Regions from separate parts of the Jeotgalibacillus sp. 10bf12 genome, predicted to be linked through region 2. Evidence: riboswitches for the same ligand, from Rfam matches in the RefSeq annotation. Region 2 holds a riboswitch; the other holds the start of a gene.

Region 1 (16,010 bases), 930 kb from region 2:
CATCCATCTTACGTTGAAATGTATCATATACAAAGCAGATATCCGTATCTGCTGATTATTCCTCAGGATGAAATCGAAGAGATCCTGGAGAACCATCTGAATGAAAGAGGCGGTCAAATCTTCAGAGAGCATGAAGTGCTTGATGTTACGCAAAAAGATAACGGCGTATACGTGACCGCTGTTCATAATGGCATTACTAAAACCTATTTTGCGAAATATCTGCTAGCCTGTGACGGCGCACACAGTAAAGTGCGTAAAGAGCTCGATGTGCCTTTTATCGGCGAAGATGAAGGGATCACGTTTTTTACAGGGGATGTAGAAATTCCTGATATGAAGGAAATTCACATTAACCTGCACTTAAATGACAGAGGAGCGGCCGCATTCTTTCCATATAAAGACGGCACTTACCGGGTCGTTGGCTTTGACAGAACGAGACAGGGCGGTCCGCGCAAGCGGGAAATGAAGCTGCATGAACTACAGACGACACTTGATACCATTTTAGACCACTCCTATAAAGTTCAGCATCCAAAGTGGCTCGCCTACTTCGGTACTGCACATAGACAGGTACCGAGTTATCGTGTCGGAAATGTTTTTTTTGTTGGGGATGCAGCCCACGTCAATAACCCGCTCGGCGGTCAGGGAATGAATATCGGACTTGAAGACGTCGGCAACCTTTGCTGGAAGATCGATACGGTGTTAAAAGGGTATGCTGGCAACCCATTTTTGGATACGTATCACGAAGAGCGTGCACCGGTGGCTAAAGAAGTGATCTTCAACACGACAATGGAATTAAAGCTGATTAATATGAAAGGCATACTCGGACAGGCGAGAAACTGGTCAGGAAAAGCAGTTCTCTCACAGGGGTGGGTCCAGTCCAGATTCGCTAATGCACTTTCCCACGTTCACAGTGACTATGACAAAACGCCGATTAATCGATCATTTAAAGACAAGTCTTTATCCCGGAAAGCAATTCAGGCCGGTGAACGTATACCGGATCAGATTCTCTTTAATGAAGGAACAACGGATGAACGTTTGTATCCACTTATCCAGCGAATCGGATATGTATGCTTAATCTACATTGACTGCTATGAACAGGATCTGATTGACTACGCATATGATTTTGCCCACGAAGCGAACCGTGCCTTTCCGGATATGCTGAAGGTCTATCTTGTCGCACGTGGCGGAACTGTCCTTACAGAGCGTGACGAGCTCCCGATCATCTATGACGTACATCGAGATTTGGATCATAATCTCGGTATGCAAAAGGGAAGCACGCTGTTCATCCGTCCGGATGGTCACGTCGGTTTTCATGACGGGTCAGCTGATGTGCGGAAAGTGATGGCGAAGTTAAAGCGGTATTTTATTTAAATAGTAAGTTAGTGAAGAAGCCTTGATTGCGGGGCTTCTTTTTTTGTGACTGGGCGAGCTTGGTGAGGGAATGCGGCAACTTTGACGGGTAAAGCGGCAACTTGGCCTGGGATAGCGACAAACTCCCGGGTGGATCACGACAACTCCGGCATGAATTGCTACATATCCGGCGTAAATACAGACAAACGACGCAAGCCGCCCTGTATGCACTTGGGAAACCAATGCCTTGTTTCTTAAGAGCATCAAGAGGGTGTGGTGCAACAACTTATATATGGAATAGAAACATTTCCGGGCCGGAAAGCAACATCCTGGCCTGGGATAGCGACAAACTCCCGGATGTATCGCGACAACTTCCCACCTGTATTGCAGCAACCTCGGCGAAAACACTGACAACATTTGTTAGCCGCCCTGCATTTCAGAAGCAGAGTGCTAATTTCTCAAGCGTGTTAAAAAGTTGATGCCTGCATGCTTTTATATGACCACAATCATTTCTGATTTTTACGTCAGCCCGAATAGGAATAAAATAAATCCAAAAAAAATTCACCCTTCAAAGACTGTCATATCAACGGATGTTCAGTCTCAAAAGATAAAAATAAAAACTTTTTTAAAAAAAGTGATCCAAATCAAAACTTCCTTCGTTAGCTGTTTGAAATCAAATAGATTACAACGAAAAGGAGAGTTAAACATGAAAAATAAAAAACTACTTAAGAGAATCGCAGCACCAGTACTTGGACTTTCATTAATCGCACCAACAACAGGGCTTGCAGCACATGAGCCTACGGCAATCACGCCGGCATCAGATCTGCGTTCGACATTGGATCAACTGTTATCAGAACATTATGTTCTGGCAGTTAATGCGATGGTGAAGGATTACAATGATGCACCGGATGAAGAGCAGGCTTATGCAGCACTTGAACAAAATGCTTTAGATATGACGCCTGCTATTGAATCAATTTATGGAGAAGAAGGTGCACAACAGTTTGAAGAGATCTTCGTTAACCATAATGATTACTCACCTGACTTCGTTGAAGCAGCAAAATCAGATGATGCTGACTTAAGAGCACAGGCAGAAGCAGAAGTTGAAGAATTTACACAGGAATTCGGTGGTTTCCTTGCAACAGCAACTGAGGGGAATCTTCCTGAAGAAGCAGCAGTAGAAGTACTGGTTGCACACGAACAGGATGTGATTAGCGCATTTGACAGCTATGTAGAAGGTGACTATGAAGCTTACTTCACTAACTTCATGGAAGGCTATGACAGAATGTTTGATATCAGTAAAGCACTATCTGTCGCAATCGTAACGCAAATGCCTGATAACTTTGAAGGATCAAAAGCAGATGCACCAGCAGCTGATCTGAGATCTACTCTTAACAACCTTGCAGCTGAGCACTTTGCACTTGCAACAATGAGCATGCAACAAGGTGTAAGCGGATCTGAAGCTTATGACTTTGCAACATGGGCTGAAGATATGCACACAGATGAATTCACTGCAGCAATCGGTTCAATCTATGGTGAAGAAGGCGCGGCTCAGTTCAAGCAGCTTTGGACTGGAGAGCACATTAATGCCCAGGCTGACCTTGTCAGTGCAACAGTAGCAGGTGATGAAGAAGGAATTGCCGCTGCAAAAGAAAGTCTTTCAATGTTTACTGAAGAATTCGGTATGTTCCTTGCAACAGCAACTGAAGGAAACCTTCCTGAGGAAGCAGCGATCTCTTCACTGACAACGCATGAAGACCAGGTTGTAAAAGCATTTGAATCTTATGTAGCTGAAGACTATCAGACAAGCACTGACACATTCCGTGAAGGTTATGCATTCATGTTTGGTGTAGGTGAAGCACTAGGTGATGCAATTGTGAAGCAGATGCCTGATCAGTTCGCAGCTGACATGCCTGCTGATATGCCTAACACGGGTCTTGGCGGCGCTGCTGAACAGCAGACACCTATCGCAGTGTATGTAGCAATTGCAACAGCACTTCTTGCAGCAGCAGGGTTTGCTGTTAAAAAGAAAACAGCTAATCAGGAATAATAGTCTCACTGGATATGTGGAAGAGCGGTTTAAACCGCTCTTCTCTATTCATATAAATGGAGGAATGAAGCCATGAAGAAAAAGCTTTTTGTTCTTATAGCGGCAGTGGTTTTGCTGAGTGTGGTCAGCTATCAGGCGATTGCAATGAACCAGACAAAAGAAGAAGAACCACAATCAGCTTCAACAGAAGAACCACAGGACTTAAAAGAAGAAATTGAGGAAGAAACGGCGAAGCAGACAAAAGCAGTTGCCCATCAGGGAGAAGAGTTTGTTCTTCTTGACTCTTTAAAAAAACGTCAGGCAGAGCTTGAAGAACAACTAAAGATTCAAGAAGAGGGAATTAATCCTGCCCGTATCCAGATCCCGAGTCTTGATATCGATACCGGTGTCATCCCGGTAGGACTTCTTGATAATGGTGAAATGGAAGTACCTGAAGAAACAGACGTCACCGGCTGGTATGATCGTGGCGTACAGCCAGGGGAAGTCGGTAACTCTGTGATCGCAGGTCACGTCGACAGTAAAGAAGGACCGGCCATTTTCTTTTATTTAAAAGACATTGAAGCTGGAGAAGAGATTATTGTAACAGATGAAAACGGAGTGGAACTGACTTTTGAAGTGAAAAAGAAAGAAAGCTATCCGACAGATGAATCACCAATTGAAAAAATCTTTGGACCATCTGATAAAAGAAACCTGAACATTATTACTTGCACAGGTTCATTTGATCGAGAGCAGCATTTGTATCCGGACAGACTGGTTGTTTATACAGAACTTGTATCTCAGGAAGAACCATCTGATCCATTAAAAGTTACAAAAGCACCTGAAAATGTTGAGTACGAAGCGGGATCAATCACATGGCACGCTGTCCGCAATGAAACGGTAATCGGCTACCGCGTCTACAAAAAGTCAGAACAGGATCCACGTTTTGTCCATGTAGCAAGCGTGTCAGCACATGAACGGAAAAACTACTATGATCCGGATGCGTCGGCAGGGGATCAGTATTATGTGACGGCAATTAATTTGAAAAATAAAGAATCAGCACCATCGAAAAAGGTAGAGGGAAATTGAGTTGAGCCGCAAAGCGCCGGGGGGTGCTTTGCGGTTTTTGAGTTGAGTGGATGATGAGCTGAAAGTCCCGAAGTGTCGAAGTTGAGGTGATAAGCGTCGAACAACACAGGTTAAGCGTCGAACAACCATGCTCAGACGCCGAATCAAACGGCCTGAAGCGCGAATCCCACCGCACAAACGTCGAACCCTCATACGCCACCCAATAGCTCACTTATCCAAATAAGAAAGCCCTTCATTCACAAAACTGTTAATCAGCACCGCAAGCTCTTGAGCAGGCTGATCCAGATCGTCCGCCAGCCATTCTTTAATGACGTGAATCGCCCCACTCACAACAAAAGTACTTAAATACTTCGATTCCGTCTGGCGGACACCGTTATCATTCATCAGATTATTCATCAGATAAAGCCGTGTCAGTTCCATCACTTTTTGCTCAAAAGAAGATGAACCGTTCGGGCTGAGCAGGGCCTGAATAATATTTTTATGTTCAATCATATACTCCAGAATTTTTTCTGTAAGCTGAAGTGCTTCTTCATCAATTTCGGTGCTGTACTGCTGGAGATAACGATCCATATCCTCAACGATTTCCTCTTCGATTTTATGTAGCAGGTCAAAATGATCCCGGTAGTGTGTGTAAAAAGTAGAACGGTTAATATCCGCTATTTCACATATTTCTTTAACGGTTACTGAAGAAATCGGCTTTATCCCAAGCAGTTGAATGATACTTTCTTTCAATATTTTACGCGTATATTTTTTACGGTGATCCAGTTTTTCAGTCATGTTGATACCACTCCTCATCTTAAAGTCCATCAGTATTTATACACAGCTGATGAATGTAGCGCAGGGCGGTGACTCACACGCCCGAGCCGCGGAAAGCATCCGCCTGAAGCTGCGATTCTCAGCCAGTTCATTATGCGGTTATGTTAAACCTTTGTGAAAATCCAACACCTAATAGACATTGTGTTGGATAACTGACAGAATGAAACAGACTGTCTGTTGAATACCCAACACTGTGTCAATATAATATTAGTGTGTATGAAAGTGCTGTGCAAGAGAGGATGACGCTTTATCGACTGGACGTCACAGGTTATTAAACGTAAAAAAAGTATCGTAATCATCTTTTTTATACTGACGATTATTAGTGCGGCAGCCCAATTTGCTGTCTCAGTTAATTACAATATGGCAGATTATCTGCCGGACGATGCACCGTCGATTGAAGCGGTAGACATCATGCAGGAAGAATTCGATGAGCCAATGCCGAATGCAAATGTGATGATTAAAGACGTCACCATTGCTGAAGCGCTTGATATAAAAGAGCAGCTGGCAGAAATTAATGGGATCTCAAGCGTTACCTGGCTTGATGATGTCATGGATCTGACGGTTCCACTCGAAATGGCAGATGATGAGATGCTGTCATCTTATTATCAGGACGACGCGGCGCTGATTTCAATCACGATTGAAGAGGAGCAGGAAGTAGCAGTTACCAATGAAGTTTATGAATTGATTGGTGATGAAGGCGCGCTGACAGGTGAGGCAGTGACCACTGCAGTGTCTCAGCAGATGGCCGGAGACGAATCCATGTATGCTGCACTGCTACTTGTACCAATTATTATTATCATATTGATCTTATCAACGAATTCCTGGATTGAACCGGTCTTTTTCTTAACAGCGATCGGTGTATCGATCCTGATTAATCTTGGAACAAATATTTTTCTCGGGGAAGTTTCGTTTATTACACAATCAGTTGCCCCGATTCTTCAGCTCGCTGTATCGCTGGATTATGCGATCTTTTTACTCCACAGCTTTTCTGATTACCGTAAAAAGGTGGATGATCCGACTACCGCGATGAAGCTTGCGATGAAACGGTCTTTCCCGGCAATTATTGCAAGTGCTTCAACGACCTTCTTTGGGTTTATGGCACTTACATTTATGGAGTTTGGAATTGGGTCTGATTTAGGGATCAACCTTGTAAAAGGAATTCTGCTCAGCTTTATCAGTGTCATTATTTTCTTACCTGCGCTGACGTTGATGTTTTATAAATGGATTGATAAAACGCAACACCGTCAGTTCATCCCTGACTTCAAGGGAGTTGGTAAGCGTGTCATTAAGCTTCGCGTGCCAAGTTTAATCTTAGTGATGCTGCTGATTGTGCCGGCCTTTCTGGCACAAAGCAATACGACGTTCATCTATGGCGCAGGTGAGCACCCGGAAAATACGCGTGCAGGGCAGGATGCAATCGCAACAGAAGAGATTTTTGGGAAGGAAACGCCAATGGTTCTGCTGGTCCCTGCAGAAGACCGCGGAACTGAAGAAGAGCTTGTCCGTGAGATTGAAGCACTCGACAATGTTTCAGGCGTCATGTCCTACGTTAATATTGCAGGGGCGGCAGTTCCACCGGAATATCTGGATGAATCAGTAACAGAACAGTTTTATTCAGAGGACTTTGCAAGAATTACGATTTTTGCGGAAACGGAGACTGAAGGTGACGCAGCTTTTGCGCTTATAGAAGATGTGAAGGAAACAGCAGACAGCTATTATGAAAACACCCATCTGCTTGGTGAAAGTGTAACGCTGTATGATATGAGAGAGATCGTTCAAAAGGATAATACATTTGTGAATATCATGACGGTTGTGACGGTTGCACTCGTTCTATTGATTACATTCCGTTCATTATCCATCCCGGTTGTACTCCTGATCACCATTCAGGCGTCAGTCTGGATTAACCTGGCGATCCCGTACTTTACGGATGCACCGCTCGTGTATATCGGCTACCTGCTGATCAGTACGATTCAGCTGGCTGCAACGGTAGATTATGGAATTCTATTTACAGAAAATTACTACAAACTCAGACAGGAAATGACTGCGCTTGAGGCGATCAAAAAGACGATTGATGAAAAGCTGTTTGCGATCTTTGTATCAGCTTCGATCCTTTCAAGTGTCGGCTTTATTTTATGGATCACCTCAACAAACCCGGTTGTTTCATCAATCGGATTATTGCTCGGACGCGGAGCGCTGCTGGCCTTCATTATGGTCGTCTTTGTACTGCCGGCACTGCTCGTGATATTCGATAAAGTCATTGAAAAGACAACGTTTAAAGCAAACTTTTTTAAGGGGAAATGACAATGAAATTTAAACGCACAAGCGCAGGATTTGCAGCCTTTCTACTTGCCATGCCAACCCTTCTCGTCTCAGCGGAAACACAGAATTCTGCTGAAGAAAAAGAAACGGCGGGAGAAGGCACTTTTGATAAAAAGACAGAAGTCGTCTATGCAACGCTCGATGCTGCAGGTGATCAAAAAGATCTTTACGTCGTCAATAATTTCACTGTCAGCAATTTTGGTGAGATTACTGACTTCGGGGAATATACTAGCGTTCAGAACCTGACTGATCTGACACCGATTGAACAGCAGGAAACTCTGATCACATTGAACGCTCAGGAAGAGGAGTTTTACTACCAGGGGAACCTTGAAAACCGTGCACTGCCATGGGAATTTGATATCAGCTACTCGTTAGACGGTGCAGCTGCAGAGGCTGATTCGCTGATCGGTCAGGACGGGAAGCTCGACATTCAGATCGATTCCTCTAAAAATGCTGATGGTGAAGAACTCTTTTTCAACAACTATATGGTTCAGATCACAATGACATTTGACGCTGAAAAATTCAAAAACATTGAAGCACGGGACGGAACCATTGCAACTGCCGGAAAGAATAGACAGGTAACGTTCACCGTCATGCCTGAAAAAGAAGAAAGCTACACGGTCAGCGCGGACGTAACGGACCTTGAAATGGAAGCCATTGAAATTGCAGCTGTACCGTCATCTGTGTCAATTGATGAACCGGATACGACTGAAGTAAAAGAGGAAATGACATCACTTTCTGATGCTACTGCTGAAGTAAACAACGGCGTTGGAGAGTTGCAGACAGGCATTGCGGAACTGAATAACGGTACAGCAAGCCTGTATGACGGATCGTCACAATTCCGGGATGGCATTAGTCAGCTATCACAAAATGCAGGCGGATTAATTGAAGGGTCTTCTTCGATTCAGCAGGCGTTAAATCAGATGAGTGAATCTGTCGGAGCGGGTATTGGCGACGTTGATACGAGTGAATTCAGTGAGCTGCCGGCAGCTTTCAGACAAATCGCCGGCGGACTTGATGAAGTGAGTACCGGCCTGACAAACTTAAGCGGAAGCTATGAGCAGGCTTATCACGCACTCGATCAGGCCATTGCAGCAGTACCTGAACAGCATGTGAGTGAAGAAGAAATCGCTGCACTTTATGAAAGCGGAGCGGATGAGGCGACGGTCAATAAGCTTGTAGAAAGCTATCAGTCCTCACTTGCAGTAAAAGAAACGTACAGACAAACGCAGGAAGCATTTGCAGCTGTACCTGGTGCGCTTTCTGAGAGTACAGGTGCTTTGGGTGATATGAGCAGCAGTCTATATGGGATTGCTGACCAGCTTGAGAATGGACTTGCAGCAACTGATATGGATGAATCATTAGGTCAGCTGCAGCAGGGTCTTGCAACGCTTGCAGCAAATTATGCAGCATTTCATTCAGGACTGACTGATTATACTGGCGGCGTCAGCGAACTTGCTGGTTCATATGGTGAGCTTCACAGCGGGCTCGGTGGTCTTACAGGTGGTACAGACGAGCTTGAAAATGGCGCAGGTGCGCTTTATAGCGGCACATCAGAACTTGCCTCAGCAACCAGCGAACTGCCTGACCAGCTTCAAAATGAAATCGATGCAATGCTGAGTGAATTCGATAAATCAGATTTCGAGCCGGTCTCCTTCGTAGCTGAAGAAAATGAAGGTGTTGAATCGGTTCAGTTTGTCATTAAAACAGACAGCCTGAAAAAGGAAGACGAAGAAGAAGCAGAGGAAGCTATTGAAGAGAAAAGCTTCTGGGACCGTCTTGTCGATTTATTTAAATAAAGAAAAGGTCTATCTGAGAACACAATCAGATAGACCTTTTTTATGCCGTTTTGTTATGAATATAATTTAATGCAGCTTTTACATGACTGAATGCATTTAAAGATTTCATATCCACCTGAATGGCTGTCATCTTTTGTGCAAGTGAAGGCTGGATACCGGATACAATTGCAACCGTTCCAGTCAGTGAAATCAGCTTATGCAGATCAACGAGATGGTTCACAGCAATCTCATCAATTTCCACAAGTCCGGATAAATCGATGATCAGGTAACTGTCAGTCGTATCCTGAAGATAAATCATGAGATTCTTAATCAGCATTTCATAGCGCTGTTCGTTCAGCTGGCCAATCAGCGGGAGAACTGAAGCATGCTCGTTTACGGGAACAATCGGCGTTGACATTTGCTCCATTTCTTTAAAATATAGATCAAGCTGATCTTTCTGACGTATGTTTTCAGTAACATCCTTTTGAACACCGACAAAGTACAGTTTATTATCCAGATACAGTGGGTCTACAAAAAGTTCATTCCAGAAAATCTCATTGTTCTTTGTATAATTCAAAATCTGCACATTTACAGACTTCTTTGCAAGAATCCCATCTTTTAGCTCTTTTATAGTAGCCGGGTCGGTTTTTTCCCCCTGCAAAAAACGACAGTTCTGTCCGAGCACTTCTTCTCCACTGTAGCCAGTCATATCAAAAAATCCCTGATTCGCATAAATAATCGGATTATCCGGAAGCGTAGAATCCGTAATGATCAATCCTGCTCTCGTGTAGTCAAGTGCTTTTTCTATGAACGTTGTCAGTTCTTTGCTGTTTTCAGATCTTATCAATCACTTCACCTGCTTCTCAATATTTCGTGCTTAACAATATGATACTTTTTTACCCTTATTATTTTAACTTTAATCCTTCGAAAATGAAAATAAATAACCGAGCTTCATGTATTGCTTTGGAGACTGACAAAGCAGCTTTTCAGTTTACTTTAGGAACATTTGTTCGTATAATGGAATAAGAGGAGGGATGATCATGAAAGAGAAGTTATTCCGCTACTGGCAGCAGGGCCTGACGGTGAAAATGATCTATATGAAGAGTGACGGTGTCTGTACTGAAAGAAGAGTGTTGATCAGAAAACTAGGCGACACATCATTCACAGCCTACTGTCTGAAAAGAAGAGCAGTCAGGACTTTTCACTATGACTGCATCCTATCCATTAAGCCACTGATTAAAAAGGAAAAGCTGATTATCTGATCATAAGAAAGAGTCCTTCCGGAAGCAGATGCTTCAAAAGGACTCTCATTTACATATTAAGACTCTCTTTTTTCTTCCATTCTTCTGATCTCCTCATAGCGCTGACGGTGCCTGTATCCATAGGTTGATGAAAGGACCACTTCTTCATCTTCAAGTGCTGAACCGAGCGCGCCGATAATTGTTGCAATACTCGTGGCTGTCCAGGCAATGTAAAAGTAGTTCACGTACCCGACATCAGGTGAAACCTCAGACTGCAACAGGCTAAATGGAATAAACAGAATCACGGTAAACGAAAATAAGATAAACAGCATCATGTAATAAAAACAGACAGCTGCAAACAGCGTAAAAAATGTTGTTGCATTATAAAGCCTCGTCAGGTGGGTTCCCTTCTCTGTCTGCTGCTTTTTCTCCCAAAGCTGATGAGCGGAAATAATCCAGAATACCATGGCAAGAATCGAAATATTCGAGAGTAAAAACATACGCCAGATGCTATATTCATTACTCAGCAACCAGAGAGTGGGGAATATCAGTGCGTAAGCACCTGTTGTAAAAGCGAGCATCATCACTTTTTTAAAAGATGAAAACATCACCCACGGCTTATTCGCCCGAACCATTCCGGTTAACAATCGCAATGCACTGCCAAAGTAAGAGTTGACTTTGAACCGTACATCAATATTTTCTGTATCCTCAGGTAACTCTCTTTTTATCGGAGAAATTTTGTCAAACCCTTTTCTTCCGACTAATCTTTTCGGATTTCTTGTCTTTAACCCTTTATCTTCTGTCTGATCCTTCTTTTGGAGGCGCTGTTCAGCCTTCTCGCGACCTTCTTCAGAAGATGTGTAATACATTTCATTTACCAGCTGCAGAATAGAGTCCCTGACTCTTCGGGCAAGTGGAACTGCGCCAAGGCCGGGCAGGCTGATTAAAGCAATATTTGCTTCTTCATAAGCTTCTGCAATGATCGCTTTCTTACCATGCAATAAGGGGAGGTCTGTAATTGCAACTGTGAAATCCCATTCATTCTCATCTTTAAGTGAAAGGATGGCTTTCATAACCTTATCAGACTGATCCGTCCCGCCGGTTAACGAGTCGATCGAACAATCAACCTTCCATTTGTGTGTGTCATCAACATAGTAATCCAGCAGCTCTGGCAGTTCACCCTTCAGCGAATCAATTAACTCCTTTGGGTAACCCGGTGCTGCGATTAGACCTACTGTATAATCTGATCCGCTCATTTTTTCACCCCCTCAATTTATAGTTGTCTTACCTCTTTAACCTAAAACGACCCATTTAAAAACTTTCCTTTAAAATTAATAGGTATTATATTGAATTTAAAATTGTTGTTGACCTTCACGTTACGTCAAGCCTTATGCTGTATTTGTCAGGAGGGTTTTAAATGGAATATACAGTCCAGCAGCTCGCAAAGCTGTCCGGTGTAAGCGGCCGCACACTGAGATACTACGATGAGATCGATCTGTTAAAGCCTGCAAGAATCAGTTCGTCAGGTTACCGGATCTATGGTGAAAAAGAAGTGGATCTGCTGCAGCAGATTCTCTTTTACAGGGAGCTTGAAGTGAGCCTGGATAAAATCAGACAGATTATTCATCACCCGGACTTTGATCTGGTCTCAGCTTTGCAGCAGCATGTTCAGAAACTGCAGGAGAAACATGCCCGTCTTGAACAAATCATTTCAACCGTACAAACAACGATTGAAAGCAAAGAAGGAGGTACTCCAATGAAAGATCAGGAGAAATTTGAAGGGTTAAAGCAAAAGATGATTGATGAAAATGAACAGCAGTATGGTAAAGAAGTGCGCCAACAATATGGGGACCAGGTAGTAGATGACAGCAACGCAAAAATGCGGGGCTTAACTGAAGCAGACTTCAAGCGGATGAACGAGGTTGAAAAAGCATTTTTTACAGAGCTTAAAAAAGCGTTTGATACAGGAGACCCCGCTTCACCTGAAGCACAAAAAGCAGTCGCACTGCATAAAGAATGGCTCAGCTTTACCTGGCCAAAGTATTCAAAAGAAGCACATGCCGGTCTTGGGGAAATGTACGTAAGTGATGATCGGTTTACTGCCTACTATGATCAGCACATTGAAGGCGGAACTGTATTTTTACGTAATGCGATCAATGTGTATACTGGAAAATAATCTTTATCGAAAAGTCATTTGCAGACGTGCAGATGACTTTTTTAGTCTTTACTGATTCCATGCTTTAAAATAAATACAGTGTTCATTTTATTGACGCAGGAAAGGATGAATGATTGTGATCACATGGAAAGAAGAAACAATGATTAATGCACATATTGAAGAAGTCTGGGATTTATTTAAGGATAAAAATATTAAAAGAATTATGCCAAAGGTGATTTCGCATGATCTTGTGGAAGGTGAGGAAACTGTAGCAGGCGCAAAGCATCAGCAAACGTATGGCGAGGGGAAGCGCGTAGAAACCTACTTTGTACATACCCTTGCTTATGAGGATCATGAAAATGAAAAGTATAAGAAGGTTAACTTTATATTGGGTAAAGCGTTTGATACGACATTTTCTTTTAAGCTGCTTAAAGAAAGTGAGGAGCAGACAAGACTCATCTATGAAGGAGAAAATAAAGGAGCTAATTTCGTCGGTAAAGCGATGATGAAGCTTGCCGGTAAAAAACAGGACAATAAAGTTGTGCTCGAGTTCCTGGAAAGAGTAAAGAAAGAAGCTGAAAGCAGCTGACCTGTGATTGAATATTCTCAATTTTGCTGATTGTATTGACTTATCCGACTGAATCACTTATATTTCTACAATCATTAAAAACTTCATAACATCTTCTTATGATGAGAGGCAGAGGGACTGGCCCTTTGAAGCCTCGGCAGCGGACTCTTAATTTGAGTACTGTGCCAATTCCAGCAGGCGTTCGCCTGAGAGATAAGAAAAGTTGTTTGCTTATACAAGCCTCTTCTTTTTCTTATTGAAGAGGTTTTTTTGTGTCCGAAAAACCTCTTCAGTGTTTGTTTTAAACCAATATGGGTACTTTTTCAAGATTAGGGCACGATTTTATTTCAGGAGGCAAAACAGATGAATCAGGAGAATATTCAGAGCAATCCGCTCGCACTTATTCCGTTTGGCGTATTTATTTTACTTTTTATCGGATCAGGAATTTTAACAGGCGACTTTTATTTCATGCCTGTATTAGTTGCATTGTTTACAGCGATTTTAGTCGCAATGCTCATGAATCGAAAAACAGATTTTCAGACGAAAACGATGCAGCTTGCGAAAGGTGGAGGACATCCGAACATTATCTTAATGGTTGTGATCTTCCTACTGGCCGGTGCATTCGCTTCAGTCGCAGAAGGTGCCGGTGCTGTTGATTCAACGGTTAACCTTGGACTTTCACTGCTGCCGCAAAACCTGCTGATTGTTGGTCTGTTCGTCATTGCATGCTTTATCTCTATTTCAATGGGGACATCAGTTGGAACAATTGTAGCACTGGCGCCAATTGGACTTGGACTGTCAGAGCAGACTGATATTGGCGTAGCACTTGCGATGGGGGCAATTGTCAGTGGTGCAATGTTTGGTGATAACCTGTCAATCATTTCTGATACAACGATTGCAGCAGTCCGTACGCAGGGAACAAAAATGAAGGATAAATTTAAAGCGAATATCTTTATCGTATTACCGGCAGCGATCATTACAGCGATTATTTTTGGTGTAATGACAGCTGGGAATAGTGCTTCAATTGATGGAGATAACCCGTATAATTTAGTGCAGGTACTGCCTTATCTCGGCGTATTAATTTTTGCTGTTGCCGGGGCAAACGTAATTCTCGTTTTACTTGGCGGCATTATTTTTGCAGGGGTTGTCGGATTGGCACTAGGTCAATACCGCTTTATAGACTTAATTGGTCTGATTGGAGACGGCTTTACAAATATGCAGGAGCTCGCGATGATCGCCATTTTGCTTGGCGGACTGGTAGAGCTGATCAGAGCAAATGGAGGAATTGAATTCCTGCTTCAGTCAGTCACAAAGCGCGTGAAATCGAAAAAAGGTGGAGAAGCAGGGATCGCAGGGCTTGTCGGGACAGTGAATCTTGCGACAGCTAATAATACCATTTCGATTATCACTGCCGGACCGCTCGCAAAACAGATTGCTGATGAGTACGGTATTGATAAGCGCAGATCAGCGAGTTTGCTTGATATTTTCTCAAGTTCAGTACAGGGTATGATTCCTTACGGTGCACAGCTTCTTGCTGTTGCTGGTGTAGCAGGAATATCTCCTGCTGAGATTGTCCCATACTGCATTTATCCGATTCTGATTGCGCTGTCCGGCTCGATTGCGATCGCCATTCAATTTCCTAGATTTAAGGAGAAGAGTGTATAGTTTTTGGTGGAACAACTTGATTCAACATAAAAGCCGCAGCAGAATTCACTGCTGCGGCTTTTATTATAAAGCTGCCTTAATCTTTGCTTCCATATCCAGCGGCTCTGCTGTTGGTTCAAAGCGCTCGACTACCTGTCCATTCCGATCGATTAAAAACTTTGTGAAGTTCCATTTAATCGAGTCTCCATCCATATAGTGTGGAAAGCGTTCATTCACAATAGAAACCAGCAATTTAGAAATTGGGTGAGCCATATCAAATCCTTGAAAAGGCTTCTGTTCAGCTAAGTAAGTAAACAGAGGAGACGCATCATGATCTCTAACATTTATTTTTTTAAAGATAGGGAAATTGACACCATAATTCATTGCGCAAAACTGTGTAATCTCTCCATCCCCAAGTGGCTCCTGTTCAGCAAATTGGTTAGAAGGGAAACCTAATATTTGCAGCCCGTGCTCCTCATAACGTTCCTGCAGTTTCTGCAGATCTTCGAGTTGTGGTGTGAACCCGCATTTAGTTGCTGTGTTAACAATTAACAACAGCTTTCCTTTGTAAACATCTAAACTTTTCGTGAAGCCACTTGATGTTTTTACTTTGAAATCATAAACGGTCATTAGTTGATTTCTCCTTCGTGAAAAGTCCAAATATATAAATGAACTTGTTTTAAGTTTTTTGAGCTTTTATACCTATATCCTTTATTTATATATAATAAACAAAAATACCTATATTTTAGTGGTGAACAGTTTTTATTGGTCTTTATTCAAAACCATTTCACTGCTGAGTTGTATGATAGCGCCGCGGGCATATATCATTCAAAAAATCATAGCATAAGAAATAAAGCATGCTTTGAAAGGGGTAATATGCTTTTTAAAAAGAGCATCGCAATTATGATTGGAAGTTTCATGCTGGCGACAGGAATTAATGGCTTCTTAGTCCCTCATCATCTGCTTGACGGAGGGATGATTGGTCTCGCGTTAATCGCGCATTACTATTTCGGTGTACAAGTTGGTCTGG
Region 2 (16,010 bases):
TTTATATTTCAATCGGGTGTTGTTTTCTTTTTATATTATTTTATAAGCATTCAACTACTTATCTTTTAAAACAATTTCAGGAGAATTCAAATTCGAGTATAGGCTTGATTGATAAGCCTGTGTCATTTGATCAAATGAAAAGCAATTATAGTATTAATGCAAAAATGGAAAGTGTATATATGTTCAGAAGCAATGTTTTAGCGGAACAGGCTTCACTATATATCTTTCTCATCTTGATTACTGTAATTTTTTATAACGCACTCAGTTATGTGAACTTCACAGCAGTATACACTGCCATCCTTAATTTTGGATTAATAGAAGTCATCATTATCCTACCTTTAATTTTTGGATTTAATTTCATTAAAAGCCAGGTTTATCTATTTCCATTAGGCTTTACTAAAAATGAGTATTTAATTCCAAGGTTAGGATTATACACACTGATTAACACTTTATTTATACTTTCTTTTTTAATTTTTATCCCCTTAACGTTACAAATTCCAAGTGAATTTTCTTTTAGCTTTTTGCCTAAAGTGTTATTTCTAACTGTCATTTCTGTATTAATTGGCTACGAGTTTCCGATGACTCAAATGAATAAGGTACTTTTAATACTTACTCTAGTTATAACCTTTGGAATGTTCGATTTCTTTTTAATGTATATATTTAATTCTTTAGCGATTGTAAATAGTATTTATCTCGTTTTAACAGTTATTTCTTTCATATGTATCAGAATTTTTTACTTAAGGAAACCGGTGGTCATATGATACTTTTTTTTATTTTTCTAGCTATGTGTACGTATATGGTTGTCACTTTAACTGTAGAACATTTTGTTAGTCAATTTATCATTACAGTAGTTGTGACACTATTTTTACACGAACTCGGTCATATCTTGGCCATCATCTATTACAACTGGACCGAAAAAAGGAAACCACTTGATTTTCGTATTCATCTTTCTTGGCACTCATTTGAAGTGCATCACCTTACATTTATTAAGAAATACAAAAACATTATAATAGCCTGTGCCGGTTCAATTTTTCCTTTTTTACTCAGTATTATATATTTCAAATTGTTTAATGGACCATTGGCAGGCATGCTGTTTTTTTCATCTATATTAAACCTTGCATTGTTATTACCAATCTTTCCTGATGGTAAAAATGTATTAAATAATATGGCAAAAGGAGAATGAGTTATGCAAAAATTATTTAAATATCTTTCAAGTGGTGTCAGTTTTCTTCTACTGTACTTTGGGGCAACATTTATTATCCCTATGATTTTGATCATCATAGATTACACAAATGTAAATTTGAAACCTACACTGTTTGGTCAGGAATTATTAATCATTCAAGTTAATGAGAACACATTTCTTTCTGAAGGGACTGGCTTTGGTGCACTGCTATCGTTTGCTTTGGGATTATTAGTTTATTATTTATCGCTTCTAATTTTTAAAAAAAGAAAAGTAACTCCTAGTGAAACTTATTAAATACTAAACACCACCGCCAAAGCGGTGGTGTTATTTGTTATACTCCGTGTAGATCAATTTAACACTTGAGACCTCCACCTATTTACGCGCCCACTCAGTAATCGCCCTAATATCCTCAGGGGTCGTTCTGCAGCAGCCGCCAATGATCCGTGCACCCGCTTCATACCACCGCTGTGCGTCCTCCGCAAACTGATCTGACGAAGTTTCCCCGCCCCACTCTTTGCTGACTGCATCATATGTTTCACCTGAGTTCGGATAGACAATGATCGGTTTTGCCGTCCGGGTTTTTACTTCTGTAATCAGGGAAGCGATCGTCTCCGGTGCTGAGCAGTTGATACCGACTGCTGCCACCTGCTCCTGATCATTCAGCCACTCTGCACAGTCAGCAATTTTTTCACCATTGCTGATATGTAATTGATCCTTTGCGCTGAAGCTGACCCATGCCGTCACTTCAGGAAATTCCTTTAATACCTCTGCAATGGCTTTCGCTTCTTTAAGGCATGGAATTGTTTCGCATGCTAACAGATCTGCTCCGGCTTCAACCAACACTTTGATTCTCTCTTTGTGAAAGGCAACCAGTTCTTCAAATCCTGCGGCGTAATCACCACGGTATTCAGATCCGTCTGACAGAAAAGCGCCATATGGACCGACTGAGGCTGCGACTAAAGGTTTTGGACGCCCCTGCTGTCCCGTCCAGAATTCATCGCGCGCTTGTGCTGCAAGATGGACTGATTTCTTAATCAGATTGACGGCTTCTTCTTCAGTCAATCCCCTTTGCTGATACCCTTCAATCGTTGCCTGATAGCTGGCAGTAATCGCACAGTCGGCGCCTGCCTCAAAATAATCAAGGTGCACCTTTTTAATCATTTCCGGATTTTCCAGCAGAATTATTGCCGACCAGAGCTGATCATTCAAATCACATCCATAGCCCTCGAGCTCAGTTGCGAGTGCCCCGTCAAGAATGATGATGGGATAGTCATTCAGTATCGTTTTGATCGGGTTCATGCTATGTCATCCTTTCTGTCATCCTATTATTCAGCCCGCTTTGACCGCTTTAAAAACTGCTTCGTTCTTTCTTTTTTCGCGTGGTTAAACAGCTGATCAGGCGTTCCTTCTTCTACAATCAGCCCATCCTCCATAAAAATCACTCTGTCAGAGATGTCACGCGCAAACTGAAGCTCATGCGTCACAATGAGCATCGTTTTTCCTTCTTCAGCCACACTTTTAATCGTTGCCAGCACACCGTCCACAAGCTCCGGGTCAAGTGAAGATGTAGGCTCATCAAACAACAGGACTTTCGGGTTGAGTGCCATCGCACGGGCAATGCCGACACGCTGCTGCTGACCGCCTGAAAGCTGCGCCGGATAATGATCGAGCCGGTTGGATAACCCGACTTTTTCAAGGATGGCAAGGCTTGTCTCTTTCGCCCGCTCCTTCTTCAGCTGCTTCACACTTGTTAAGCCGACCATTACGTTTTCGAGTACAGTCAGGTTTTTGAATAGATTGTACTGCTGAAAAACCATGCCTGTTGACGTTCTTAACGCCAGAATATCCGACTTACCTGCCGACTCAGCGTCCACCTTTTTACCGTTGAGCTGAACGATTCCGCTGTTTGGCTGCTCGAGAAAATTGATGCAGCGCAGGAGCGTTGATTTCCCTGACCCGCTTGGACCTAAGATCGACACGACTTCCCCTTCACGAATGTCCAGGTCAATCCCTTTCAGCACGTGCTGTTTGTCATAATATTTATGAATATTTTCAAGTTTTATCATCATGCAATCCCTCTTTCATATCTGCGCGCCCGCTTTTCAAGTCTGACAAGCAGCCGTTCAACAGCGATGCAGAGAATCCAGTAGACAATCGACACCGCAATATACACTTCAAAAAATGCCAGACCGCGTGAGCCGAGAATTTTCGCCTGTCCCATGACGTCAATGACACCAATAATGAATACTAAGGATGTATCCTTGATCGTGCTGATAAACATATTGCCAAGGTTAGGGATCGCAACAGTCAACGCCTGCGGGAAAATGATTTTCGTCATCATCTGCACCGGGCTCATCCCGATCGCCTTCGCTGCTTCAAACTGCCCACGGTCCACTGATTCAATCGCAGAACGGATCGTCTCAGACAGATAAGCCCCGAGGTTAATTGAAAACGCCAGTAGCGCATACACTTCAGGCGAAATACTGTTCACATCTGCTGATAAAAACACACCGTATTCAATCTGCAGGTAATAAATCACTTTCGGGATCCCGTAAAACACCAGATAGATCTGTACGAGTAATGGCGTTCCCCTGATAAATGAGACGTAGACTGATGTAATCACGCTCAGTACAGGCACCTTGTAGATTTTAATTAAAGCTGTCGCAAGTCCGATCAGAAGGCTGATCACCATAGAACCCACGGCAATCCCTATCGTAATCGGCAGTCGCGACAAAATCGCGGGATAGCTTTCTATGATAAAGCCGATATCCAGTAAATTTTCCATACACTCTTACCCTCCGGACGCTTATTCAGGAATATATTCTCCGCCGGTCCACTTCTGTGACAGTTCAGCTAATGTACCATCCTCTTTCAGCTGCCTGATGATCGGATCAATTAAGGCCTTCAGCTCCTCGCCTTTTTCACCGTGCTTCAGCACAATGCCCATCTGATCATTGACAAGCGACTGTCCGACAATTTCAACGCCCAGCTCATTTTTCTCAAGCACGTTATTCATCATAATCGGATCATTCACATAGGCATCTACGCGTTCGTTTTGCACGTCCTGTAAAATCTCAGCAGGCGTTCCGCTTTCACTGTACGTTAATTCAATCGGAGTATCCGCTGTCTCGTTATACTCTTCAAGCAGCAGCGTATAGGAATCACCCGCGAGCGCACCCACCTTCTTTCCTTCAAGGTCCTCAATGGTCTGAATATCCTCTCTGCCTTCCTTCACAGCAATGACCGTTTCAGCTGCAAAATAGGACTCATCTGTAAATAAATACTTCTCCTCGCGCTCAGGTGTTTTCGCTACCTGATCAGCTACCGCCTGAATTTTATTGGATTCAAGCGAAAGAAACATACTGTCCCATGGAACCGCCTTAAACTCGAATGTATAGCCATCAAGCTCCTCATCAATCGCTTTTACAACATCCACGTCATAGCCTGTCAGTTCATTGTTGTCATCTGCAAAAGCAAATGGCGGATAATCATTCTGCGTTCCGACCGTAATGACCTCATCGCCATTTGACGCCGTCGTTTCCTCTGAAGAACAGCCGCTTACTACACCTGCTCCAGCCAGTAAAAATAGTGATAAGAATAAAGGTTGATGTCTTTTCATTATGCAAGCTCCTTTTATGTATATAATGTAAATTAATGTAATGGATTAGCTTTTTAAAGTCATATTTCCATTGTTGAACACACTACGCTCCCTTTTTCCTTATCTGCAACCGGCAATATAAAGGGCAATCTCCTGATAAACACAAAAAAACCACTTCCAATAAGAAAGAGGTTTTAATCTGCTTCTTATCTCTCAGAATGACAACATTCTGCAGGAATTAGCACCTCTCATCAAATGATGGTTGCTGGACGTCATCGGGCCTGTCCCTCGGTCTCTCTGGATAAGTTATTTAATTTTTCGATAGTTAGAATAGTATGCGACTTTTAAGCTTCTGTCAAACAGATTTTTCTTCTTTTTACACACACTCACATTTTCTTAAAAATTGAAAGCGTAACCAACGCAATATCCCGACACTTTTTACGTATTGAGCATATTAAAAATATTTCGGGACATAGTAACAGCATCTATTTTAATTTGGGGGAGGAACAAAATGAAACGACAAACCGGCACTTATTATTGGCCTACTACTTTTCCGGATGCACCGTCTTATCCTGTACTAGAAACAGACCTCATCTGTGATGTACTGATTGTTGGAGGCGGAAGTTCAGGGGCGCAGTGTGCACATTACCTGGCTGGCCATGACCTGGATACAGTCGTGATCGAAAAATCAACGATTGCTAGCGGAAGCACTGTGACGAATACAGCGATTTTGCAATATTCAGGTGAAAAGATGTTCACCAGTTTAGTGAATACATTCGGAGAAGACTACATTGCAAGACATTTGCAGCTGCTGCAGGAGGCGATTGATGAGATTGAAGCAGCCTCCAAAAGCAGTTCAATCGACTGCGAATTCACCAGAAGAGATACGTTATATTCCGCAAGCTGTCCGGAAGACGTTGCCAAGCTGCAAAAGGAATATGAGTATTTAAAGCAGCATGATTGTGAGGTCGACTTTTTAAAAAGAGATGAGATTGAAGCGAAGTATCCATTTAGCAGAGAAGCAGCGATTTATTCCTATCGCGACGGTGAAATTAATCCATTCAAATATACGCATGCGCTATTTGAAGAGGCAGTGGCACACGGTGTACGTGTATATGAGCATACTGAAATGAATGGACAGCACGTCGATCAGGGCAGCGGCAATATGATTGTGACAACGAAGAACGGTTATGCCATAGAGGCGCGTCATGTGATTTTTGCTGCAGGTTATGAGGGCATGGATATTAAAAAAGAGAAGAAAGCTTCTTTTGAAAGTACCTTCACGATTACCACTACTCCGGTTGATGACCTGTCTGCATGGTACAACCGGACACTTCTCTGGGAAACCGCACGTCCCTATATTTATGTACGGACTACGAAAGACAACCGGGTAATCATTGGCGGACTGGATGAAAATACAGATGAAGAAAGAGACAGAAATAGTAAATTAACTCATAAAAAATATCAGTTAATTAAGGAATTTAATAAACTGTTTCCTGATATTCAGGTGGAACCTGAGTTTTATCTGGCTTCATCCTACGGTGGGATTGTAGATGGGGTACCTGTCGTTGGGAATTACAAAGAATTCCCGGGCTGTTATTTCGTGTTTGCATTTGGTGATAACGGGATGGTGTATGGGCAGGTGTTAGCAAAGCTTGTTGCTGAGGAGATTGTGAAAGGGGATAGTGCGGGTCTGGCGATGTATTTGCAGGATCGGCCGATATTAAATCAAGCAAAAAGGCCGTGACAATCCCGGCCTTTGCTTTTTTAATCTTCATCCGTTGTTAATTCTACATATATGCCTGTTGTTAAAATGATGACGAGAAAAAAGAAGATTAACGATAGTACCATTTCACTCAACTCCTACCATGTGATAAATCCTCTGGAACCTGGTGGTGCATGCTGAATCATCTGGGCGATCGGGATCGCGTATGCGATGATGATGAGTAAGAAGGCGATGCCAATCCACAGCCACCAGTTTTCAAGTATTTTCGGTGTTGCCCGTTTATCACTTTCAGCAAGCGGAAACTCAACAAATTCATGCGGCTCAGCCTTTGGTGAGACGAATGCGCTCATGATCACGATATAGAGCAGCAGCATGGCTGAAAGGAAAAGAATGCTTCCGCCAACGGCCATTGTGACGTGGTTTGTCAGGATGCCATCAAACCACTCCATTGCGGATTCATGGCCGTTGTAACCTGAATATGCTGTTCGGCGAGGCGCGCCGAGCAGTCCGAGAATATGCTGCGCTGTACTCATTAACAGCATCCCGACTGACCATAAGCCAATCTGGATAAAGCCTAATTTTTTCATGGTGTTCGAGAACTTTCTTCCGGTTAAATACGGAATTAGCCAGTATGTCAGCCCCATGAAAGTCATAGCAACAGGCGTTCCGACAGTAATATGGAAGTGACCGACGATCCAGAGTGTGTTGTGCACGATTTCATTCAGCTGAAAGCTTGCGTTAATGATTCCGCCTGCTCCTCCCGGAATGAAGAAGGCCATGGCCACGAAAATGGATGTGAACCGCAGATCTCTCCACGGAAGCTTTGTGAACCAGCCGAATAACCCTTTCCCGCCATTCTTACGTCCAGCCCGCTCGAAGTTTGCAAACATGGAGAATGCCGTCATGAGAGACGGAATAATCACCATAAACGTTAATACGACCTGCAGGAACTTCCAGAAGTCAGAGATGCCGGGCTCCATTAGCTGATGGTGAAAGCCGACAGGAATGGAGAACAGGATAAACAGGACAAATGCAAGACGTGCAAGTGAATCACTGAAGACCGGCACGCCGATAATTTTCGGCACAATTGTATACCATGCCATATAAGCAGGCAGCAGCCAGAAGTAAACGAGCGGGTGACCGAAATACCAGAACAGCGTCCGGCTCAGTTCCACATTGATCGTATCCACCCAGCCGAATGCCCATGGAATATACTGAAATAACACTGTCGCGACGACACCAAGGCATGCGATCAACCATAATACAATGGTCGCTACTGTCATAAATGCAAAAAGCGGACTGAGCTCACCGCGGTTTGCTTTTCTCCATTTCACGTAATGGCCAATGAGTCCAAACCCCATAATCCAGGAGCCGACGACAAATAATGCAAGACCCACGTAATACCACGGGTTAGCCATTAAAGGGGCGTAAAATGTATAAAGAACGGATGCTTCTCCGATCACAATCATAAATGTCGCAAGAATCGTTCCTGCAAGCATGACCAGAAATCCGATCCAGTTCCAAAGCAATACCTTCGGACCGAATGCGCCAAGGCTTTTACTCATACCTGAAATGAAAAAGGCAAAAATGAAAAATGTCGTAAATATAAGTGCAAGTAACACGCCATGTGCGGTTAAAATCTGATAGTAATCCAGCCATGCCGGAAGCTCCAGTGCGTCGTTACGGATAAATACCTGCAGCAGACCGGCAAGTGTTCCGATTAAAAATGCGGTGTAGGCAACACCAATATTCCAGAGTGCGAGTTTACGTTCTCCAGCTGCGATCATGATTCAGTCACCTCAATTTCCCTGTACATAAAATGATGACCTGTTCCGCAGTATTCATTACAGATGATCAGATATTTCCCCGGCTCTTTAAAGGTGTATGATTTTGTCGTCACCTGACCGGGCACAACCATCATATTGACGTTTGTGTTATCAATCGTAAAACTGTGAACCACGTCTGTACTTGTTACTTTAAAAATAATTTCTTTGCCAACCGGCACTTCTAACGCCTCTCCGCCGTCGTAAGCAAAAGCACTTGCGATGATCGCGGCCTGATACGTATCATCATCCAGCTTTTTAACACCCGGCTCGTTAAATGGAGCGGTTTCTCTTACCTTTTCAGGATCGATCGTCTGGATTCCGCCAGCAGGTGTGTGATCGTGGGCAAACGCATTGACACCGACAATACTTAAGAATGCGATCAGGCATACTGTGCCGAACACGAGCCATATTTTTTCGTACTTATGAAGATGCATGGTGATTCTCCTTTAAGGTTATTGGGATAAATACATCAGGTAAACAGCTACCCACATTGCGACGATGACAAATCCAACAAAAAACACGCTGATGAGTGTGCCTTTCAGATTTTCTTCATTCGCCTGTTGTTTCTTAGCCATTTCAGTTCCCCTCTCCAACATTCATATTGGGTTAAGCGTAAAGGAATCACGGTTTGACCACTGTGATAAAAGTCACATCTGTGACAAAAATTTACCTGGAACTACGATTCTTTCATTTTTTCGCCAAATTTCTTATATGGGCTCTATAGAATCTGGCTGCTGATTTCCGCTTCAGGGGGACGCTTTCCGCGGACGAACGCTCAAGCCTCCTCAGGCAGAAGAACACTGCCTTCCGGGGTCTTTCACGATCGTTTTTCCGCAGGAGTCGCCCCCTTACGCTCCAATCATCAGCTGTGAAATATCAACGATGGACTTTAATAAAGTGATAATAGAAAGATAAATATAGCTTTGTGCTATTTTTCTAATCGTTTTACTGCACTTAGATTTTATTCGGAATATGATTTGGTAATACAAATAAGTTTGTTTTATTTAATCGATTAAGTTAAAAAAGACAACAAAAAAACTACTATTCTCTGAAGTGAGAGTAGTAGCTGGTTAGTCAATCCGGCAAAGTGTCAACGGACAGTTTTCGCATTGGATTTCGTTTTTTAAGTAAGCCAGGTCACGGATGAGGATCTTTCCGTCGCATATTGAGATGATCTTCTGTTTTTTCAGCTCGGATAGCATCCGGTTTGCCACTTCACGTGCCATTCCGCAAAAGTTGGCGAGGTCCTGATTGGTGAGGGATACGTCAATTAAGAGCCCTTCTGACTTTTGAATGCCATAGCTATTGGATAAACGGATCAGTGTAGAGTAAAGGGCACCCTTTTTGCCGTGAAGCAGCAGGTCACGAAAGCGGGTCTGTGTCTTCCGCTGATTCAGGCACATCCATTTCATAAATGCAGCAGCAAGCCGCGGGTTTTTCTGAAATTCAGCTTCCAGCTCGTGAATCGGATATACATAGCACGCGACGTCCTCTTTCACCTTTGCATCAAGCATGTAAGTCGCGTCATCAGCGTACAGATACACTTCCCCAAGCAGCTGATTCTGCCCGCAGATCCGCAGCGTCAGCTCACGCCCATCCGTATTCACCTTACTCAGCTGAACTTTTCCTTTTGCGATAAAAAACAAATGTTTAATCTTATCACCCTCACGGAACAAATAACTGTCTTTAGCGAAGCTTTTCACATGATGAGACAGGGACAGTAATTCTTTCAAATCGTCTGGAATTGGTTCGGTTTCTGCATACATGCGGCTCGGCCTCCTAAAGATGTATTTTTTATAATTGTTTAAGTATAGCATAGGTGTGGTGCCTAAGGAGACGGATCCTGGTGATTATTTCTATAAAATAATTGAACCGCTTAATGTCTATTCCAATACGTTCAGCGGTTCAATTAACTCGAATCCATCCTCATTAAAAAACCGGACTCTGACGTTGCCGGGTAATAAAGATTCATCGATACTGTCGAGGAGAAACATATCTGGGCCAACGACAAATTCATTATTGGGCAAAATCGTCATTTCTCCTGGCATTCCACCGTAAACTTTATCCTCAAAATCTTCCGGATCACACGATATCACATACCCTTCATAAGGGAATGCATCCCAAATCTCCTCATCATCAAAAAGAATTTCTACACAAAAATCGACAGGTCGATTAGAATGATTCAGGTATCTGACAAACACCTCAAGCTCTTCTTCCTGAGGCAAATATTTAATATAGCTGGTGTCCTGGTCCATTTCGATTGCGGGATCACTGCTGCATGCAGTTAGAAAAATGGCAAAGAAAGTAATTATGGTCAGGTGCTTTTTCAAATAGACAGCTCCTTTATGTAAGTGAATATTAAACCTTATTATACCATTTTATTCACATATACGTTACAGGGTGATGTAAAAAGCCAAGCGTTTACTCGGGCTATTTTTTGTGTGCACAAGTTTCAATTTAAATTAAATATTGCTGTACTCACCGGGACGATAATGACTAAATTACAGATCAGCCGGCGCATAAATGGCCGGGCTGCACCTTGCACCTGACACAAGATCCATTATTCAATATCAAAACGGGCTAAACCCGGGCCTTTCGTGCTTTTTTCTGTATCGTTATCGAAGAATATGTATAAATGACAAGAGCTGACCAGATAAAGATAAACGAGATCAGATAAGCCGTACTTAAAACTTCTTTGTAAAGCAGGACCCCGGTGAATAGAGAGATGGTTGGTGCGATATATTGCAAGATACCTAACATTGATAACGATACTTCATGAGCACTTTTTGTAAATAACAAAAGTGGCAGAGCCGTTATAATGCCACTTCCTATCAGCAGCATACTCGTGGAAACAGAGTCGAAAAATTGAAAGTCGGTTTGAAAAAAAAGATAGGTTAAGTAGGCTCCAGCCAGCGGGACGATTGCCATCGTCTCTAAAGTCAGTCCAATTGTTGAATCGGTTTTTATCATTTTTTTGACCAGACCATAAAAGCCAAAAGATAATGCCAGACTTAAAGAAATCCACGGAACCACACCATAGTGGAGAGTGATGATCAGTACGCCGGTTCCTGCTAATACAAATGCTGTAATTTGTTGTCCTGTCAGCTTTTCTTTTAATACGATTACGCCAATTAACATACTGGTGATAGGGTTAATATACTGTCCCAGGCTAGCTTCTAAAATTCGTCCGTGAATGACTGCCCACATAAAGATGCCCCAGTTTGAACTTATTAAAAGCGAAGCAATAAAAAGGGACCAGAATAATTTTGGTGTCTTTATCATCTCTTTTACAAACTGAAGGTATAAGCTGAACTTTTTCAGAAAAAATAGGAGAACAAGCATAAAAATAAAAGACCATAAAATCCGCTGTGCTAAAATCTCTCCATGCGATACATCCTGCAGCATTTTCCAATAAATCGGAGTCAGTCCCCACATCACATAAGAGAGGATAGCATATATAACTCCGTTTTTTCCGGTGGTCACTTTCACAAGCAACTTCCTTTCCTGAAAGCTTACTCATATTCAAACATACCTTATTGATTTTGCGACCTAACAATGACAAAAACAATCTCTTCTAAAGTTACTTACACACGATATCCGAAAGCGAGATAATGATCAATAGCATGCAGCGTGTTATTGATCACTATGTTTTGGCTTTTCTCGATAGGTGAATGATTATATGCTTTTTTATTTCACAAAAAATAATTCTTTAATTTTTATGATTCCGGCTTTATAGTTAAAGTTAACTTCAACTATAAAGGAGATGTTAGCATGCACACCATCAAAGACGTTGAAACGATGTATGGACTTCCGGCTTCGACTTTACGATTCTATGAAAAAGAAGGGATTCTTCCTAAAATTCAAAGAGATGGCGGAGGACGAAGACAATATTCTGAAGAAGAATTAGAGTGGCTTCAATTAGTGATCGCTTTAAAAAATACCGGAATGTCGATGGATGAAATCAAGAGATATGTAGAGTTACTAAAGCAGGGTGACAAGACATTGGAAAATCGAAGAAACATGCTGTTGACCCATAAAGAAGAAGTTGAAAAAAAAATGACTCAAACATTGGCGCACCTTGAAAAGATCAACAGGAAAATGGCCATTTATGATGTATTAGTTGGCAGAAAAAATAATAAAGATTTTTTAATCTGAAATTTAACGCTTGACTTAAAGTTCACTTTAACTTGTATGCTATCCATATACAAATTAAAGGAGTGATACATGTGAGCCAAAACAACAAAGTCTGGTTGATTACAGGATGTTCCACAGGTTTCGGAAGAGAAATTGCAATACATGCGATAAATGCAGGTTATCAGGTAGTTGTAACAGCGAGAAACCCGGAAACACTTCTGGATTTGGAGAAAATAAATCGTGAGAATGTGTTGGCACTAAAGCTTGACGTTACAAATAAAGAGGAAGTAAATCAAGCCGTTCAGAAGAGTGTAGAAACCTTCGGCAGCATCGATGTGTTAGTAAATAATGCAGGGATCGGTTATTTTAGTTCGGTTGAAGAAAGTTTGGAAGATGAGACACGCAAAATGTTCGAAATTAACTTCTGGGGTTTAATGAATATGACCAATGCTGTTCTTCCAACCATGAGAAGTCAAAAATCCGGACACATTATTAACTTTTCGTCGATCGGGGGTCTTGCATCCTTCCCTTCAATGGGATACTATCACGCAACAAAATATGCTGTAGAAGGAATTTCTGAAACGCTGGCACAGGAACTCGCACCCTTTAACATAAAGGTTTCATTGATTGAGCCAAGTGGATTCCGCACTGATTGGGCAGGGCGTTCTTCAGTCAAAACAGAATCTAAAATCTATGAAGACACTGTAGGGAAAATGATTCAAGGAGCTGCGTCAAGCAATGGTCATGAGCCAGGAAATCCTGCGAAGGCTGCTGAAGCCATTATGAAGATTGTAGAGTTACCAAATCCACCGCTCCGGCTTTTATTAGGGAAAATGGCTTATCAAGTAGCTACTCACAAATATACAACTCTTTTAAATACCGTTGAAGACTGGAAAGAAACAACTGTTTCTGCTGATTACGAATAGACTTTCATCATCCCTGATCAAATATTGATTAGGGATTTTTAATGTCACTGTATCAAATACCATTCTCACACAATCTTATTTTGTTTATATCATTCTCATGAATTGTGTGGATGTTGTTCCTGGCACAGAGGCACTCTCAAAAACATTTCACTAAAATGTAAAATATCAGATAGATTTGAGATGATCACTACCTATCTTTTACAATGGTATAAAACGTTGAGACAAATGGAGGCAGTATATGAATGCTTATTGGATTGTGAATGCAACGATTGAAACCGGATTTTATTTTGAAAGCCGGGTGACTAGTACTATTACGGAAATGGCGCATCTCAAAATTGAGGATGAAACCATCACTGAGGTGACATCCACTTATCCTGCTCAAACCGACCTTCCTGTAATCGATGCAGAAGGCGCATTGTTGCTGCCTGCATTCAGGGAGATGCATATTCATATTGATAAGACGTATTACTCAGGACCGTGGAAAGCTGTAGAGCCCGCTGTAAATGGCATCTTCACGAGGATTGAAGAAGAACAGACGATCCTGAAAGAACAGCTGCCTGTAGCAGAAGACCGTGCCAAAAAGATGATTGAACTGCTTTTGCAAAATGGTCATACCCATATCCGCACGCACTGCAATATTGATCCGGTCACAGGGATTGAAAACCTGAAAGCAACAGTCCGTGCACTCAAAGCATATGAAGATTACCTGACATATGAAATTGTCGCTTTCCCGCAGCACGGGCTCTTAAGAAGTAACGCGGAGTCCCTTGTCCGTCAGGCGATGGAACACGGGGCCACTCATGTGGGAGGCGTGGACCCTGCAACTGTGGACCGCAATATTAACAAGTCCCTTGAAGCGATGTTTGCGATTGCACAGGATTATGATAAAAACATTGATATTCACCTGCATGATCCGGATTCACTCGGCGCTTTTGAAATGGAACAAATCGCTGACTTAGTCAAAAAGAATGGCTATGAGGGACGCGTCACGATCAGTCACGCACTGGCGCTTGGCGACCTGAAGGAGAACCGGCTGAAGCAGCTGACCGGCATTCTGAACGACGCAAAAATCGATGTGACGACTACCGTCCCAATCAACCGTCCCACGATTCCAATCCCGGCCTTGTGGGGAGCAGGGATTCCCATCTCAGTCGGCCACGACAGCATCACAGATCACTGGTCACCCTTTGGCACCGGCATTACAATCGATAAGCTCGCAATACTCGGAGAACGCTTTGGGATCAGTGATGAAGTCGGGTTAAGTCAGTTACTGAAATATGCAACGGGTGGGGTCACCCCTCTCTCAGCAGAAGGTCAGCAGCAATGGCCAAAGCCAGGTGATACTGCTTCATTTATGCTTGTTGATGCGGTGTGCAGTGCAGAAGCGATTGCGAGGAGAAAGTCTATAAAGGCTGTTTTTGGTAAGGGGAAGCGGTTTTTAATAGCGGAATCATGATACTTAAACAATATGAAAAACCCGGGAATGATTCACTTCATGTGAAACCAGATTCCCGGGCTTTAACTAAAATTTATATCAGCATGCTTATTGCTGCGATCATACTGAAAAGCTGTGCAGGCTGCCATCCTGTGAGCGGATGAAGCAGACGTTTCAATCTATCACTGCTTCAAATCATTTATCGTAAATGAATAGTATGTAAAGCAGAAAATATTCTTCATGACCCAATTATCGTACACTTTTTCTCCTCATCCACTGTGTTGCAACCCACTTTTCTCCTTTTATCACAGGTGCGCCACCATGAAGCGTTTGTTTGTTCAGTTCTTCATCGATGTAAAAGTATTCGAAGTAAACAGCTGACCCTTTTTGAGGCGTGATCGAGATATCTAATGCAGGAAAGTAGGTTTCTCCTCCCTCTTCCACCTCATTCAAGTAAACGACCATTGTGCTGATGCGATTATTTGAAGCTGCTTTACTGGTTGGCAAAAAGTAATCGTGGTGTGCTTTGTACTCCTGCCCTGGCGTATATTTCAGGATTTGCAATCCCTCTGCGTGTTCAACAGGGATATTCATGATCTTCGCAAGACGCTTTTCAATGATATTGACCAGATCATTTTCTGACTCCTCAAAGAACATGCCGCTACTTGTCCTCATCTGATTCACCACACGATCACTGCTGATTTTCGAACGTTTCATTCTATCCGTCGATAATTGAATCAGCTGATCACATTCCCCGGAGCTTAGTACATCCTTAAGCACCACAACCAGCGGCCATTCATGCTGCTTCGTAAACGGGATCGCTGTATCTCCGACCATCATGACAGACCCATCGGCCTCAAAAAGATGTTGCTCTGCCGCTTTTTCGGGTTCTGTTCTATATCCTTCATTGCGCTGTTCTTCCACATTGATTAAATGATGATTAGGCGTTATGTTCATACGTTCCACTCGCTTTTCTAATTTTAAGAATATTAGCTTTATTATACCATTCATTTCAAAAAAGTGTCAGAACAAAATTTCTTCTCGAAGGTAGCTTTAGGCTGTGACAGACCCAGACTTCGCTTATACAAATAAAAGGCCCGGGACCACTCCGCTTATTGCTGAAGTAGATCCCCGAGCTTTAAATAAAACTTATATATGTTCATTTCCAAAAATAGCAACATA

What was found. A riboswitch is a leader RNA that binds a small molecule or an ion and turns the genes downstream of it on or off. The one in region 2 is predicted to bind S-adenosylmethionine.
Region 1: linked by a shared signal. The riboswitch ahead of DH10bf12_RS08805 (Na+/H+ antiporter NhaC family protein) and the one ahead of DH10bf12_RS03460 (transporter substrate-binding domain-containing protein) in region 2 are both predicted to bind S-adenosylmethionine.

The regions. Positions count from the first base shown of each region.
Region 1 covers NZ_CP200276.1:1,658,992-1,675,001, forward strand. The annotation lists gene DH10bf12_RS08750 (FAD-dependent monooxygenase) at 1-1,368, shown strand, start outside; gene DH10bf12_RS08755 (copper amine oxidase) at 2,054-3,394, shown strand; gene DH10bf12_RS08760 (class F sortase) at 3,467-4,459, shown strand; gene DH10bf12_RS08765 (TetR/AcrR family transcriptional regulator) at 4,667-5,236, opposite strand; gene DH10bf12_RS08770 (efflux RND transporter permease subunit) at 5,636-7,576, shown strand; gene DH10bf12_RS08775 (YhgE/Pip domain-containing protein) at 7,579-9,393, shown strand; gene ytvA (YtvA family blue-light photoreceptor) at 9,434-10,219, opposite strand; gene DH10bf12_RS08785 (hypothetical protein) at 10,413-10,634, shown strand; gene DH10bf12_RS08790 (hypothetical protein) at 10,691-11,869, opposite strand; gene DH10bf12_RS08795 (MerR family transcriptional regulator) at 12,031-12,789, shown strand; gene DH10bf12_RS08800 (SRPBCC family protein) at 12,905-13,357, shown strand; SAM riboswitch class I at 13,451-13,556, shown strand; gene DH10bf12_RS08805 (Na+/H+ antiporter NhaC family protein) at 13,700-15,001, shown strand; gene DH10bf12_RS08810 (glutathione peroxidase) at 15,065-15,610, opposite strand; gene DH10bf12_RS08815 (YitT family protein) at 15,884-16,010, shown strand, end outside.
Region 2 covers NZ_CP200276.1:725,568-741,577, forward strand. The annotation lists gene DH10bf12_RS03430 (hypothetical protein) at 1-761, shown strand, start outside; gene DH10bf12_RS03435 (hypothetical protein) at 797-1,183, shown strand; gene DH10bf12_RS03440 (hypothetical protein) at 1,187-1,477, shown strand; gene mmuM (homocysteine S-methyltransferase) at 1,556-2,482, opposite strand; gene DH10bf12_RS03450 (amino acid ABC transporter ATP-binding protein) at 2,509-3,249, opposite strand; gene DH10bf12_RS03455 (amino acid ABC transporter permease) at 3,249-3,968, opposite strand; gene DH10bf12_RS03460 (transporter substrate-binding domain-containing protein) at 3,990-4,802, opposite strand; SAM riboswitch class I at 4,985-5,089, opposite strand; gene DH10bf12_RS03465 (NAD(P)/FAD-dependent oxidoreductase) at 5,293-6,528, shown strand; gene DH10bf12_RS03470 (b(o/a)3-type cytochrome-c oxidase subunit 1) at 6,645-8,294, opposite strand; gene DH10bf12_RS03475 (cytochrome c oxidase subunit II) at 8,291-8,767, opposite strand; gene DH10bf12_RS03480 (cytochrome C oxidase subunit II) at 8,786-8,908, opposite strand; gene DH10bf12_RS03485 (Crp/Fnr family transcriptional regulator) at 9,404-10,099, opposite strand; gene DH10bf12_RS03490 (hypothetical protein) at 10,217-10,663, opposite strand; gene rarD (EamA family transporter RarD) at 10,914-11,822, opposite strand; gene DH10bf12_RS03500 (MerR family transcriptional regulator) at 12,105-12,488, shown strand; gene DH10bf12_RS03505 (oxidoreductase) at 12,560-13,393, shown strand; gene DH10bf12_RS03510 (amidohydrolase) at 13,632-14,849, shown strand; gene DH10bf12_RS03515 (2OG-Fe(II) oxygenase) at 15,078-15,785, opposite strand; gene DH10bf12_RS03520 (VCBS repeat-containing protein) at 15,978-16,010, opposite strand, start outside.